2 linked regions of the Methylomagnum ishizawai genome follow. The protein of the gene in region 1 interacts with the protein of each later gene in a pairwise test. Links are inferred from orthologs where the notes say so. Each region holds a gene or a part of one and is shown on either strand. Other genes may lie near its edges.

The links. The genes of interacting proteins can lie anywhere in the genome.
Region 2: the proteins of mobA (region 1) and moeA interact in binary tests that used the Escherichia coli proteins (3 or more experiments, as listed by UniProt). The link is inferred for Methylomagnum ishizawai from one-to-one orthologs.

The regions. Positions count from the first base shown.
Region 1 is NZ_FXAM01000001.1:2,674,310-2,681,869, reverse strand. Bases 2,826-5,558 are described here. They hold mobA (molybdenum cofactor guanylyltransferase MobA), read left to right. Parts: upstream 2,826-3,761; coding sequence 3,762-4,355; downstream 4,356-5,558. Other genes in these bases: B9N93_RS11870 (flagellar brake protein), read left to right, coding at 4,492-5,247; B9N93_RS11880 (DUF302 domain-containing protein), read right to left, coding at 3,260-3,721; B9N93_RS11885 (hypothetical protein), read right to left, coding at 2,826-3,179. In the rest of the region: B9N93_RS11895 (glycosyltransferase), read left to right, coding at 1-1,149; B9N93_RS11890 (HD-GYP domain-containing protein), read left to right, coding at 1,446-2,687; more of B9N93_RS11885, read right to left, coding at 2,742-2,825; B9N93_RS11865 (carbonic anhydrase), read left to right, coding at 5,736-6,536; B9N93_RS11860 (ankyrin repeat domain-containing protein), read left to right, coding at 6,937-7,560. UniProt on the Escherichia coli protein: Transfers a GMP moiety from GTP to Mo-molybdopterin (Mo-MPT) cofactor (Moco or molybdenum cofactor) to form Mo-molybdopterin guanine dinucleotide (Mo-MGD) cofactor.
Region 2 is NZ_FXAM01000001.1:3,904,049-3,910,008, reverse strand. Bases 2,827-5,819 are described here. They hold moeA (molybdopterin molybdotransferase MoeA), read right to left. Parts: upstream 4,949-5,819; coding sequence 3,704-4,948; downstream 2,827-3,703. Other genes in these bases: B9N93_RS17430 (NAD-dependent epimerase), read right to left, coding at 5,535-5,819; mobB (molybdopterin-guanine dinucleotide biosynthesis protein B), read right to left, coding at 4,929-5,465; galE (UDP-glucose 4-epimerase GalE), read right to left, coding at 2,827-3,656. In the rest of the region: B9N93_RS17460 (chaperone modulator CbpM), read right to left, coding at 1-252; B9N93_RS17455 (DnaJ C-terminal domain-containing protein), read right to left, coding at 245-1,207; B9N93_RS17450 (cytochrome-c peroxidase), read right to left, coding at 1,370-2,512; more of galE, read right to left, coding at 2,655-2,826; more of B9N93_RS17430, read right to left, coding at 5,820-5,960. UniProt on the Escherichia coli protein: Catalyzes the insertion of molybdate into adenylated molybdopterin with the concomitant release of AMP.

The DNA of each region.
Region 1 (7,560 bases):
GCACAATGCCCCGTGACCTTGGTCACCCACCGCCGCAACCGCCCGGCCTTGGAAGCAGCCGGCGCCCCCTTGCCGGATTCCTCGGTGATCTATATCGACACCGATTGGGTGCCGGACTGGGTCCGCCGCTTGGTGGAGGGGCTGTTCAAGCATGAAGGCGGCGATGCGCTGTCGCCCTTGGAATGGCAACTCTACGACAGTGCCGCGCTCGGCGTCCTGCGCCGCCGCCGCATGGCCGGGGCGGTGTGGGACTTGGCGCACCAATTCACCCCTGCCGCGCCCTTGTCCTGCACCCGCCTGCACCGGCTGGGCCTGCCCGTGGCGCTCGGCCCTTGGAACGGCGCTGTGCCGGTGCCGGAGGCCTTCCCCGAAATCGCCCTGCAAGACCCGCGTCCGGTCCGTAGCGCGGCCCCCCTGGGCGGCTGGTTCGACTGGGCACTCGGGACCACCCGCCATGCCAGCCTGATCCTCGCGGCCAACCCGTCCACCCTGGCGGGACTCCCCGCCGCCTGCCGGGAACGCTGCCGCCTTTTGCTGGAGGACGGCGTCGATCAAGACCGGTTCCGCGCCGGACCCTGGCCGGAACCGCCTTCGGCCACCCAGGCGTTGCGGGTGTTGTTCGTCGGTCCTTTGGTACCGGACCAGGGCATCCCGATGTTGCTCGCGGCCATCGCCAGGGTCGGCGCCCGCAGTCCGGTGGAACTGGTCGTGGTCGGCGAGGGCGATCAGGCGGAGGCGTTGCGGGCGGAGGCCGAAGCCTTGGAAATCTCGGCCTGCGTGCGTTTCAAGGGGGCTTTGGACGAGGACGGTGTCGCGGCGGAACTGGCCCGCGCCCATGTGTTCTGCCTGCCGGCGGTGCGGGAAACCCAGGGATCGGCCCTGCTTTGGGCCATGGCGGCGGCGCGGCCCGTCATCGCCCTGGATTGTGGGATAGCGGCGGATATCGTCGATGCCGAGGTGGGTTTGCTGATTCCGGCCACCGGCCAGCGTTCGGTGGTCGAACGCCTGACCTGGGCCTTGATCGATATCATGAACGCGCCCGAGGTCTGGCGTTTGCGCGGCAAGGCCGGGCGGGTCAGGGTGGAGTCCAGGCATGGTTGGGATGCCAGGATCGAGGCCGTCATGGCGTGGTACCGGCAAATCCTCTAAAGGCTTGAATCCTGTGGCCTCCGCCCTTAGGCTGTACCGGCAGGGGGAGCCGTGCCGTGGTCGCTCCCCGTTTTTGTATGGGATTGCTTGGCCTTGGCAACGGCGTCGCCATATTGCTGTGACGCACCAAAGGCATTATTCCGATGCGGTATATCGCATCGCTAACGGTTACGAAATAACGAGACCGTCTCCTGGGCCGTGACGAAGGCCGCCCGCTCCGCCATTCCCCGATGGCGGGGCAGACCCGGCGCGGTGTTCGCTTCGGCCCATGGGCACCGACCAGCGGAGCGCGAACTATGGATCAACCCCCCCGGAAAGTCGATTACATCGAGAAAGTCAAATTGCGTGTGGGCGAGTTGCGTCCCGGCATGTTCGTTTGCGAACTCGACAGGCCATGGCTGGAAACGCCATTCCTGTTCCAAGGTTTCGAGATCAGGTCCGAGGACGATATCGAGGTGGTGGCCCGCCATTGCGAATACGTCTACATCGACCTGCTGCGCACCCGCCGGGTCGAAATCTCGCTGGACGCCGCGCCCCCGCCGCGCTCCTACATGAGCCGGGAAGCGGTCAGCGCCTACGAGAAGGAGGTCGAGGTGGCCGAAAACGCCCGCCGCCAGACCACCCAACTGGTTAAGAACTTTGTCGACGAGGTGCGGTTCGGCAAGAGCGTGGATGTCTTGGTGGCCAAGTCGGCGGTCGCCGAGTGCGTGTCCAATGTCATCCGCAACCCCGAGTCGATGCTGTTCGTGGCGCGGATGCGCGATACCGACATGCTGATTTCCCAGCACGCCTTCAATGTCTGCACCTTTTCGGTGGTGCTGGGCCATTACATGGGCTTGGACGCCAAGCAATTGGAGAACCTCGGCACCTGCGGCCTGTTGCATGATATCGGCAAGGTCGCGATCCCGGCGGCGATTCTGAACAAACGGGGCAAGCTCGCGCCCGAGGAAGTGACCGTGGTGCGCAACCACGCCGAGCAGGGACGGAACATCCTGATGTCGGGGCGGAATGTGTTCAGCGGGACGGTCGATGTGGCCTACGGGCACCACGAGCATATGGACGGTAGCGGTTATCCGCGCGGCCTACAGGACCACCAGCTCAACCTGAATTGCAAGATCGTGGCGGTGGCCGACCGCTACGACGCCCTGGTCAGCCAGCGCCCGTTCCGGCCGGCTTATAACCATCTCGACGCCATCCGCCTCCTGAACCAGATGTCGACCGGCCGCCAGCTCGACCAATCGTTGACGGCGGGCTTCGTGGCTTGTATGGGGGCTTATCCGCCGGGCACCGTGGTGGAACTCAGCACCGGCGAGATCGCCATCGTCCTGCAAGCCAATCCCAAGCAGCGCCTCAGGCCGCAGATCATGGTGGTGCGCAACGCGGCGGGCGTGTCCTGCAAGGAAAGCCTGGTCGATATGGCGCTCAAGGATGTGGACGACAAGGGCCGGCCCTACAAGATCAAGACCGTACATCGGGCCGAGGATTTCGGCATCGACCTGGAGAAGCACCGGACTTCGATCTTGAATGCCTTTGGTTGAACCGCCGATGGCCCTTGGAGCCGTGGCCGGGCCGCGTTCCAAGGCCGGCGGTTTTTACGGCGTCTTTTCGGCTCCAGCGGCTCCCGGCAACACCGGGAAACACCCTTCAGCCTCTTTCTTCGCCGCCTTCAGCCGGTCGCGCAATTCCTTCGATTTCGGCGGATCGCGGAATTCGCCGCCCTTTTCGCCGGGGGTGTCGAACAGATAGGTGAAGGTCAGCGCCTCGGAATAATCCTGGTAATTCAAGCGGCCGGCGATTTTGTCCACCGCGCAGACGCAGTGGTATAGGTTGTCGAGGTTCTGCCCGCCACGTTCCGCCATGCATTGCATGACGTATTCGACCCGCGCCTGGGTCGGGAAATCGTTGACCGGCGCGGCGGCTTCCTTGGCCGGGGCGGCGGGTTTCGGGGTCGGGTTTCGGGGAGCGGCGGCGGCGGTGGCGGCGGCCAACAGGGCGGACAAGGCCCAAGCGGTGCGGACGGTTCGGTTCATTGCTGTGCTTTCGGGTGGTGGGGCGGAAAACCGGCGGAATGATAGGGGGCGGGCCGGTCCTATGCAATGTTACGGAAGCTTCACGGCTCGGCGGCGAAATCCACGATTTCCCTAAGCTGCCGGTTCATGTCGCGGGCGAACTCGCCCATCCGGGGATTGGCCGAGTCGGTGGGCAGCAGATGGGTGGTGATATGGACCCGGCCCCGTTCCGAGCGCACCGACACGTTGCAGGGCATGTAGGCCACCGCTGCCGGTTCGAGTTCCAACATCCGCCGGGCCAGGCTCAGGTTGCAGAATTGGATCGTGTCGTAATCGGGGAAGGCGATGTGTTCGCGCGCGCGGATCACGCTGCCGATCTTGTTATGGCCGGTGATGCGGAAATTGCGCTCGGTGATGGCGAGTTCCAACTCGGCCAGCACATCGGCGTAGGGCTTGACGGTCTCGGCGTGGTAGTAGCCCGGTTCGGGGTCGGGCCGGGTCGTGGCGCAGGCTGGCAGCAGGAGGATGGTGGATGCGAAAATCGCGCTGGGAATCCTGGACATGGCAGGTCGCTGGGCATAGGGTTGGGATTAGGGTATCACCATGGTTTTCGACCGGGCAAAGATAACCGGCGTGGTGCTGGCCGGGGGCCGGGGCCGACGCATGGGCGGCGCGGACAAGGGCTTGTTGCCGTTCCGGGGGCGGCCCTTGGCGGGCTATGCCGTGGAGGCGTTGGAACAGGTGGCGGGCCGCGTCCTGGTCAGCGCCAACCGCAACCCGGAGCTTTACGCCCGCTTCGGCCATCGCGTGATCGCCGACCCGGACGGGGGCTTCGACGGTCCCCTGGCCGGCTTGCTGGGCGCGATGCGGGCGGCGGATACCCCCTACGTATTGACGGTGCCCTGTGATTGCCCGTTCGTCACCGGGCCGTTGTTGGCGCGTTTGCCGATTCAACGCGAGGCCACGGGCGCTCCCTTGTGCGCGGCCCACGATGGTGAGCGCCTGCATCCGGTGTTCCTGCTGGCGGAGCGGGGCTTGGCGGACGACCTCGCAGCCTATCTCGCCGGGGGACAGCGCAAGGTCCAGGCCTGGCTGTACCGGCATCACCCGGTCCTGGTTGATTTTTCCGACCATCCCGAAGTGTTCGCCAATCTCAATACGCCTGCGGAACTGTCCTATTTGGAGGGGCATGCTTGAGCGGTAGACGGTTCATAATGGCTTTATCATGTCAATTTATGCGGTGTTAATTGTCACTATTGCGAGGAGTGGGACAGGGAACCGTTTAGCTTGTAGAATCCAGCCATCACCATAAATCAGGCCCGGGATCGCACCCATGCATACCGAATCCATAGATGACCACGTCGGCTATACCCTGCGCGGCCAAGGCGAAATCCTCGAAAAACTCAGGCTGATGCAGCGCAAAAGGTGCTTGGTGACCGCCCACCATCCAGACTCCAAGGCCAACCTGGTGACGGCCATCGTCGAGATATTGCCGGAGCGGGGCTGGATCGTATTCGATATGGGGTCCAGCGAGGCCGTGAACCGCCAGTTTGCCAAGGCCCGGCCCGTGGTGTTCATGGCCCAGGTGGATGGCGTGCGGAGCCAGTTCTTGGTGGAGGGCTTGACCGAGACCACTTGGCGGGGCGAGCCGGTATTCGCCGCGCCGCTGCCGCAGTCCTTGTTCTGGCATCAACAGCGCGAGTTCTACCGGGTGGCGATCCCGCTGGCGATGCCGGTCAAATGCCGGGTCGGGCTGGAGGGCGGCGCGGTGGAATTCGGCGTGTACGATCTCAGCCTCTCCGGGTTGGCCCTGTCCGACAAGGGCGCCCGCATCGGTGCCGGCCTGGATGTCGGCCATCTCCTGGAGGGCTGCAAACTCGTGCTGCCCAGCCAGCCCGATATTCCCGTGAACCTCGAAATCCGCAACAAAATCCTCCAGGCCCGCCCCGACCGGCCCCAGGCCCAGCGGGTGGGCTGTGCCTTCCGCAGCCTGGGCCGGGGGATGGAGACCCAGTTGCAGAAGTTCATTTTCGAGGTGGAGTTGTGGCAGAAGCGGCAGGGCGCGGCGGCGCGGTACCAATCCAGATAAGCCGGGGCGATCTTGATTTCGGCGGGAATGCCGAAATCCGGTGCCGCGCCGCCCGTCCCGGAATTTCCCGTCTTGCCGGCCGCCCGGCCTGGCCCTGCGGGCTACCCTATCGGCGCGTTTCCGTCCGTGAATTTTTTCACGGAAATTCGGATTTATCGTGGATTTGATCTACGCTTGAGAACGGTCGTCCGGTACACAGACTCGCCGCCGGACTCTTGACACCGATTTCACCGAAAGGGAACACACCATGTCCATCAAACCGTTGTCCTTGATCCTGGGTTTCCTCGCCGTCGGCGCGGCCGTCGCGGCGGAACAATCCGGCACCCCCCGCCCCAGACCACCACTACTACCACCACCGCCACCCCGGCCACCACCCCGCCGCCACCGCCTCCTCCGCAGAGCCTGGCCGATTATTGCAGGGAACACACCTGCTGACGGACCCGCGCCCACCGTTCCGATAATTCCAATAAAAATCGCAGGCTTATCCTATGACGATGAAAAATCAGCTCCGCGCTTCCCTGCTCGCCGCCATATGCGGCGTGGCATCCACTCCCCTGGCCCTGGCGGCCGACATGCCGCATTGGACCTACGACGAGCAAGCCCATTGGGGCGATATCCCGAGCGAAGACCCGCTCGCCACCGGGGCGCATCTTTATCCTTATGCCGTATGCGACATCGGTGGCAGCCAGTCGCCGATCGATATCAGCGCCGCCAAGCTGGTCCATCCCGACGCCTTCAACGCGCTCAGGCTGGTCTACGCCAGTGCGCTCCAGCCCACCTATCTCAACAACGGCCATGCCGCCCAGGTCAAGATGGCGACCGATTATCCGGGTGTTTTGAGGATCGGCAAGGACGAATATCCTTTGTTGCAATTCCATTTCCACGCGCCCAGCGAGCATAAGGTCGACGGTGTGGTCCACGCGGCGGAATTGCATTTCGTGCATATCCGCCAGGACGGCAAGATGGCGGTGGTGGGCGTCTTCCTCGACGAGGGGGCCGAAAACAGGACCATCGGCAAGATATTGAAGTCCATGCCGGCCACGTCCGGCAGCGCCTCCGGTCCCGCCTTGAATCCGATGGCGCTGTTGCCGGCCGCGGTGGACCGGCAGTCCTTCTATACCTATGGCGGCTCGCTGACCACGCCGCCTTGCACCGAAGGGGTGAATTGGTACGTGCTGGCGACGCCGATCACCTTGTCCACCGCCCAGCTCGACCAGCTGAAGGCTATCTATGACGGCAACGCCCGCGACGCCGGGGCGGCCCGCACCGTGACCAGCACCCTGCCCTGAAGGTCCGCCGGCACCCAGGCTCCGCTTGGGTGTCGGCCCGATCCCACGCCTGTATCTCCCAAACCCTCTTCCCGATTCCCGCCGCGCATTCTCGCGCTTTGCCTCGGCACCGGGCGGCGTCGATGCACCATTCACGGGCGTTATCCCGCCCTAATCCGGCTCCGTGCTTGTTCATGGTTCGGATTTCCCACCGCCCCGGCCTGGAAACCCTACCGCCGGCCTGGAAGAATGCGTGGCGTTCCTTGGATACGCGCTTTCCGGAGCTTGGCAGGATGTTTGCAAACCCCACGGCCATAACGTGTTTTCTTGGGTTCCCACGGTTGCCGTGGGTGCGTGGTGTTGACGCCGCTCCCCGGTCGGGAAGGGCGGCGATTCATAGACAAGGTAGTTCGGTCGAACCATGATTCAGCAAATTTCCATAGCGGCGGCCTCCGTGCTGGTCCGCGAGAAATCCCCGGTGATCCTCGACGTGCGCGATGCCGCCGCCTACAACGACGCCCGCATCCCCGGTGCCATCCCCGTGACCCTGTCGACCCTACAGTCCACGGTCAAGAAATTCCGGCGCGATATGCCCTTGTTGATCTATTGCTACCGGGGCAATAACAGCTTGGATTGCGCCCGTTTACTGGAGAATCGCGGATTCAGCGAGGTGTACAGCCTGGAGGGTGGTTTTTATGCCTGGCAGACGGCGGGGCAGGCCATCGAGCGCCCGCCGCGCGGTCCCGCCGTGGTCAAGCTCAATCCGGTGGCGGAATGGTTGTTGGAACAGGGCGGCGATCCCGGCGACGCCAACCATCCCTTGCCCTGCGGCACCCCGCCCTTGATCAAGGCGTGCCAGCGCGGTTTGGCGGATATCGTCCGGGGCTTGGTCGAGGCCGGGGCCGATCTCCGTCGCGCCGACGCCTATGGCAACGACGCCCTGTGGGCGGCGTGCTATAGCGACGATGTCAAGACCATCGCCGTGTTGTTGGAGGCCGGGATCGATATCAACCGGCGCAATCCGGCGGGCGCGACCGGCTTGATC
Region 2 (5,960 bases), 1.2 Mb from region 1 along the record:
ATCGGCGACCAGGGCCGCCAGTTCCGGCACGGCGTCGAAATCGCGCTCCACTTGCCGCATCCGCCGCGCCCGGCGCAACTGGGCGCTGGAAAACCGCCAAATCCCCGCCGTGCCCCGGCTACCGGGAAATAAACCTTCCTCGATATGGCGCACCAGCCAGTCCGGTTCGACCCGGCAGGCGGCCGCCACTTGTTCCAGGGTCAGCCAGGTTTCCTCCATCAGGCTGCCGATCAGGATGTCGTTCTCACGCATGGTCGTGGCTCCCGTGCTGGCGTGGATCGAAGGCGAGTTCGCGGGCCATCCGCTCGTAAAGCTCCCGCGCCTTGGGGCTGTCGGCGGGCGGTAGCACCACCCGGATGGCGATCAGCAAATCGCCCGGCGGCTGGCTGGGAATGCCCTTGCCGCGCACGCGCAGGACTTGGCCGCTCTGCGCCCCCGCCGGGATGCGGACTTTCAAGGGACCGTCCGGCATCTCCACCGCGATCACCGCGCCCAGCGCCGCTTCCCAGGGCGCGACCGGCAAATCGAGGTGCAAATCCCCGCCCGCCACCCGGAACCGGGGATGGGGCTGGAAATGCACTTCCAACAGCAAATCCCCCGCCGCCGCGCCGCCGCTGCCGGGCGCGCCCTGGCCCGCCAGGCGGATGGTTTGTCCGGCGCGGATGCCCTTGGGAATCTTCACGGTCAGGTCGCGGTTATCCATGACCAGATGGCCCTGGCCGTCCAAGCGCGGCGCCCGCAGAGAAACCCGCCGGGTCGCGCCGCGGAAGGCGTCTTCCAGGTCCAGCATCACCTTGGAGTGATGGTCCGCGCCCGCCGCCCGGAAGCCGTCGCCGCGTTTGCCGAAACCGCCGCCGCTACGGCTCCTGCGCCCGAATAATTCGGAGAAGAAGTCGCTGAAATCCGCCGCCTCGCCCGGCCCGGACCCCTGGCCCGCGAATTCGAAACCGGCGTCCCAGTCCGGCGGCGGCCGGAAATCCTGGCCCGGTTGGTAGCCGCGCCCGACTTGGTCGTAGGCGGCGCGTTTTTCGGGATCGGATAGCACCGTGTAGGCTTCGTTCAGTTCCTGCATGCGCTGTTCGGCGTCCTTTTCCTTGGAAACGTCCGGGTGGTATTTGCGGGCCAGCTTGCGGAAGGCTTTTTTGATGTCGGCTGCCGTGGCCGTCCGCGCCACCCCGAGGGTCTGGTAATAATCCTTGAACTGCATGGCTGCCTGCCGTTGGGAGGTTGGAATAGATAGCCCTGAAAATGGTGGTGGTTGGTGGGAATATCAAGCTGGACCCGGCCTGGGAGGCGATCCGGGGTTGTGGCCGGAGTCCAAAGCTAGCTTCGGACTCCGGGAGCTTTCCACGGACCCAAACCGGACGGGTCAGGGCTGGTAGCCGTCGGTCAGGGTCAGCAGGAAGGCGACGATGGCGTCGATTTCGGTGTCGCGCAGCCCCAGGTGGCCGACTTGGGCGGTGTTCAGGTTGGCGCTGGTTTCCGGGACCGGCCAGCAACCCCGGCGCAGGGCGGCGCTTTCCCCGAGCAGGGGCTTGGGGCAGGCGGGCTTGCGGTCCCGGCTGTTGTAGAAATCCACCACGCCGCGCAAAGTCCTGAAATAACCGTTGTGCATATAGGGCGCGGTCCGGGCGAGATTGCGCAGGGTGGGCACCTTGAATTTACCGTATTCCGTCGGCTGGTCCAGCACTCCACCCAGCCCCAGGTCCACGAACGCCGCACCCTCTGGATTGAATTCCGGGGGCAGGGCGTAGAACGGGTTGTTGGGGTTCTTGGGCACGCCGATGTTGTGGTAGCTGAAGTCGGTGAACAAGGGCGGCGCAGCGTCGGGAGCGGACCGGCTCAGATGGCAGGAAGCGCAGCCGCCTTTTTCCGGTGCCTCGAACAAGGCCAAGCCCTGGGCCTCCTGCCGGGTCAGTTTGACCCGCCCGGCCAGATAGGCGTCGTATTTCGAGGCAAAGCGGTTGAGCTTGGGGCCGCGCTCGAATTCGGCGATGGCCGCCGCCAGATGGTCGTAGGCCGTGGCCGGGTCGTCCAGTGCGTCGGGGCCGAACACCTGGGCGAACAAGGGCGCGTAGGGGGCCGCGCGGACCTTGCCGATCAACGTGGCGATGTCGGGGTTGTTCATTTCCAGGGGGTTCAGGAGCGGACCCTTGGTTTGTGCTTCCAGGCTGGCGGCCCGGCCATCCCAGAACAGTCCGCCGTAATACAGGCCCGCCCTGGCGTCGAAATGGAACGCCGGACTGTAATCGGCATACATCGCGGTCAAAGCGTTGCGCGGGCCGGCCCGGCCCGGTACAGCCCCGGCGGAAGTGGGCGAACCGCGGTCCTGGTCGCTGAAGCCACGGAACGGGTCGTGGCAATCGGCGCAGGCTTGCCCGGCGGGTTCCGAGAGGTTGGCGTCGAAGAAGAGTTGCCTGCCGAGTTCGGCCTTGGACGGCAGGGAATGGACGGCGGGGGACAGGGCCGCGCCGAGCGCTAGGCAAAGGACGGGTACGGAGGCGGGGTTCATGGCGCTGCCTTGCGTGAGGGTTGCAATCGGGTCCGATTATGGAAAACCCTCCGGGCAAGCTCAAGCGTGGCGGCAGCGGCGTGGTCCTGGGCGTTGCGCGGAATCCGGGGGTTCCCGGATTCCGTCGGCTATGGAACGGACTTCATTCCCCCCAAGGCTGCGTCAGCAGCTTCTTTTCCCAATCCAGCGAAGTCTTGACGATGAAATCGAGGTCGTCGTAGCGCGGACGCCAAGCGAAGGTGGCGTGGATTTTATTCACCGCCGCCACCAGTTGCGGCGGATCGCCCGCCCGCCGTGGTTGTTCTTCCACTGCGATGGGGCTGCCGTGGACCCGGTTCACGGCGTCGATCACTTCCCGCACGCTGTAGCCGTGGCCGTAGCCGCAGTTCAGCGTAGCCGAAGCCCCGCCGCCCCTGAGATGGTCCAGGGCGCGGATATGGGCATCGGCCAGGTCGCTGACATGGATATAGTCGCGCACGCCGGTCCCGTCCGGGGTCGGATAGTCGGTGCCGAACACCCGGAGTTTGTCGCGCTTGCCCACCGCCACTTCCGCCGCGACCTTGATGAGCAGGGTGGCGTTGCGGGTGGATTGGCCGATGCGGCCCTCGGGGTCGGAGCCCGCCACATTGAAATAGCGCAGGATCACATGCTTGAGCGGAGTGGCGGCGGACAGGTCGCGCAGCATCGTCTCGCTCATCAGCTTGGAGCCGCCATAGGGGTTGATGGGGGCGGTGGGCGCGGTTTCGGCACAAACCGCGGTGTCGGGAATGCCGTAGGTGGCGGCGGTCGAGGAAAAGATGAAATGCGCGACCCCGGCCTCGGCGGCGCATTGCAGCAGGTTGCGGGTCTTACAGGTGTTGTTGCCGTAATATTTCAAAGGGTCGGCGACCGATTCCGGCACGATGGTGTGGGCGGCGAAATGCAGGATCGCCCCGATTTGGTAGTCCTTGAGGATGCGGCGGACCAGTTCAGTGTCGCCGGTGTCGCCTTCGATCAACTCGCCGTACAGCACGGCTTGGCGGAAGCCGGTCGAAAGATTGTCGAGGACGACGATGCGCTCGCCCCTTTCCCCCAGTTGCTTGACGACATGGCTGCCGATATAGCCGGCCCCGCCGGTGACTAATACGCCTTGATGTGCTTGCATGGATGGCTCCTTGGTGTTGAGGTTCTCTGGTGTCAGCTTCCTTGGCTTTAGAGGAAGGCGTCGAAGGGTTCGATTTCGACGCCGCCGCCCGGTTCGACTCCGGTATTGTCGGCGGGCAGGACGATATAGCAATTGGCCAGGCTGAGGGAAGACAGCCGGTCGCTGCCCTGGCCCGCGCCCGCCGCCACGATGAATGTCCCGTCCGGCCCGCGCCGGTAGCGGCCGCGCTGGAATTCCATGCGGCCCGGTTTTTTGCGCAAGCGGGTTTCGCAGCGGGCGGGGAGGCGTAGGGGCGGGCGGGGCGGTTCGCCCTGCAGCCGTGTTAGCGCCGGTCGCACCAATTGCCGGAATGTCACCGCGACCGCCACCGGGTTGCCGGGCAGGCCGAAGCAATGTGCCGCGCCGATACGGCCATAGGCGAAGGGCTTGCCGGGTTTGATGGCGACTTTCCAGAATTCGAACTGGCCGATGTCGCGCAAGACCTCGACCACGAAATCGGCCTCGCCCACCGATGCCCCGCCGGTGCTGACGATGGCGTCGGCCTGGGCGGCGGCCGCCAGCAAAACCCGCCGCAGTGCTTCCGGGTCGTCCGCGACGGTGCCGAAATCCAGGATGTCCGCGCCGAGTTCGGCCAGCAAGGCGTCGAGCAGGTAGCGGTTGCTGTCGTGGATTTGGCCGGGGGCCAGGGTTTCCCCGACCGGGCGCAGTTCGTCGCCGGTCGAGAGGATGGCGACCTTGATCCGCCGTAGCACCGGGACTTCGGCCAGTCCGGCGGCGGCCAGCAAGCCCAGGTCGGCGGCTTCCAGGCGTTTGCCCTGGGGCAGCAAGGCTTGCCCGGCTTGGATTTCGCCGCCCTGGGGGCGGATATTCGCGCCCGGTTTCATGGCGGCGGCGAGGCGGATGGTTTCGTCCACGCGGATGACATATTCCTGCATGACCACGGCGTCGGCCCCTTCCGGCAGGACCGCGCCGGTGAAGATGCGGACGCATTGGCCTGGCCCGACCGCGCCCGTGAACGGCTGGCCCGCCCAGGCGGTGCCGATGACGGCGAGCGCGGCCTGGGGGCCGCTGTCCTCCGCCCGCAGGGCGTAGCCGTCCATGGCCGAATTGGCGAAGGGCGGCAGGTCCAGCGGCGAGGCCGGGGCCAGGGCGAGGATGCGGCCCCTGGCGGGTTTCAGCGCGACCGTTTCGGATTCCGTGATGGGATCGATACGGGCGATGAGGTGTTCCAGGGCGGATTCCAGGGTCAGCGTCCTGGGTTCGGCGCAAAAATCAGGGGTGTCGGTGGCCAAGGAAGTCTTCCAGGATGAAGCGGAGTATCTGTCCGGGATCGTTGATATCCAAGCAGGGGACCGTGGGCTTGGGGTGGGGTTCGGCGTCGGTCGCCACGGCGATGATGTGGCCGTCGTGCGGGAACAGCGGCGGCTGGCCTAGGGCGGGCCGGTGCAGTTCGATCTTGGGGAAGGCTTCCCATTTGAAGCCTTCCACTAGGATCAGGTCCAGTCCGGCCTGGTCGAAATAGGCCAATTCGCCGTCCAGGCGGGGTTCCTGGGGTTCCGGGTGTTCGGTGATGATGGCCCGGCGGTGCGAGGCGCTGAGCATGACCGGACTGGCCCCGGCCATCCTGAGCGTGTGGCTGTCCTTGCCGGGATGGTCGATCTCGAAAGCGTGGTGGCTGTGCTTGATGAGCCCGACGCGCAGGCCATGCGCCTTGAGCAGCGGGATCAGTTGTTTCAGGAGGGTGGTTTTGCCGGTGCCGCTGGGGGCGGCGAAGCCGAGCAGGGGCACCAGGGCGTTGGGGAAGCGCATTGGGTTGGATGGCGGGTGGCGAGAGGGTGGGGATCGCGGTGGGTACGGAATACGTGCCCACCCTACAATTCAGTGATGCCCGTAATAATCCTTGTACCAAGCCACGAAGCGGGCGATGCCGGTTTCGATGGGCGTGGCGGGCGCGTAGCCCACATCCCGCGCCAAATCGTCCACATCGGCGTAGGTGGCCGGGACGTCCCCATCTTGCATGGGCAGGAAGTTCTTCTCGGCCTTGATGCCTAGGCAATCCTCCAACACCTCGATGAAGCGCATCAATTCCACCGGCTGGTTGTTGCCGATGTTGTAGAGGCGGTAGGGGGCGCGGCTGGTGCCGGGGTCGGGCCGGTCGCCGTTCCAGTCCGGGTTGGGGCTGGCGACCCGGTCCAGGGTGCGCACCACGCCTTCGACGATATCGTCGATATAGGTGAAGTCGCGGCTGTGCTTGCCGTGGTTGAACACATCGATGGGGCGGCCCGCCAGGATGTTGCGGGTGAA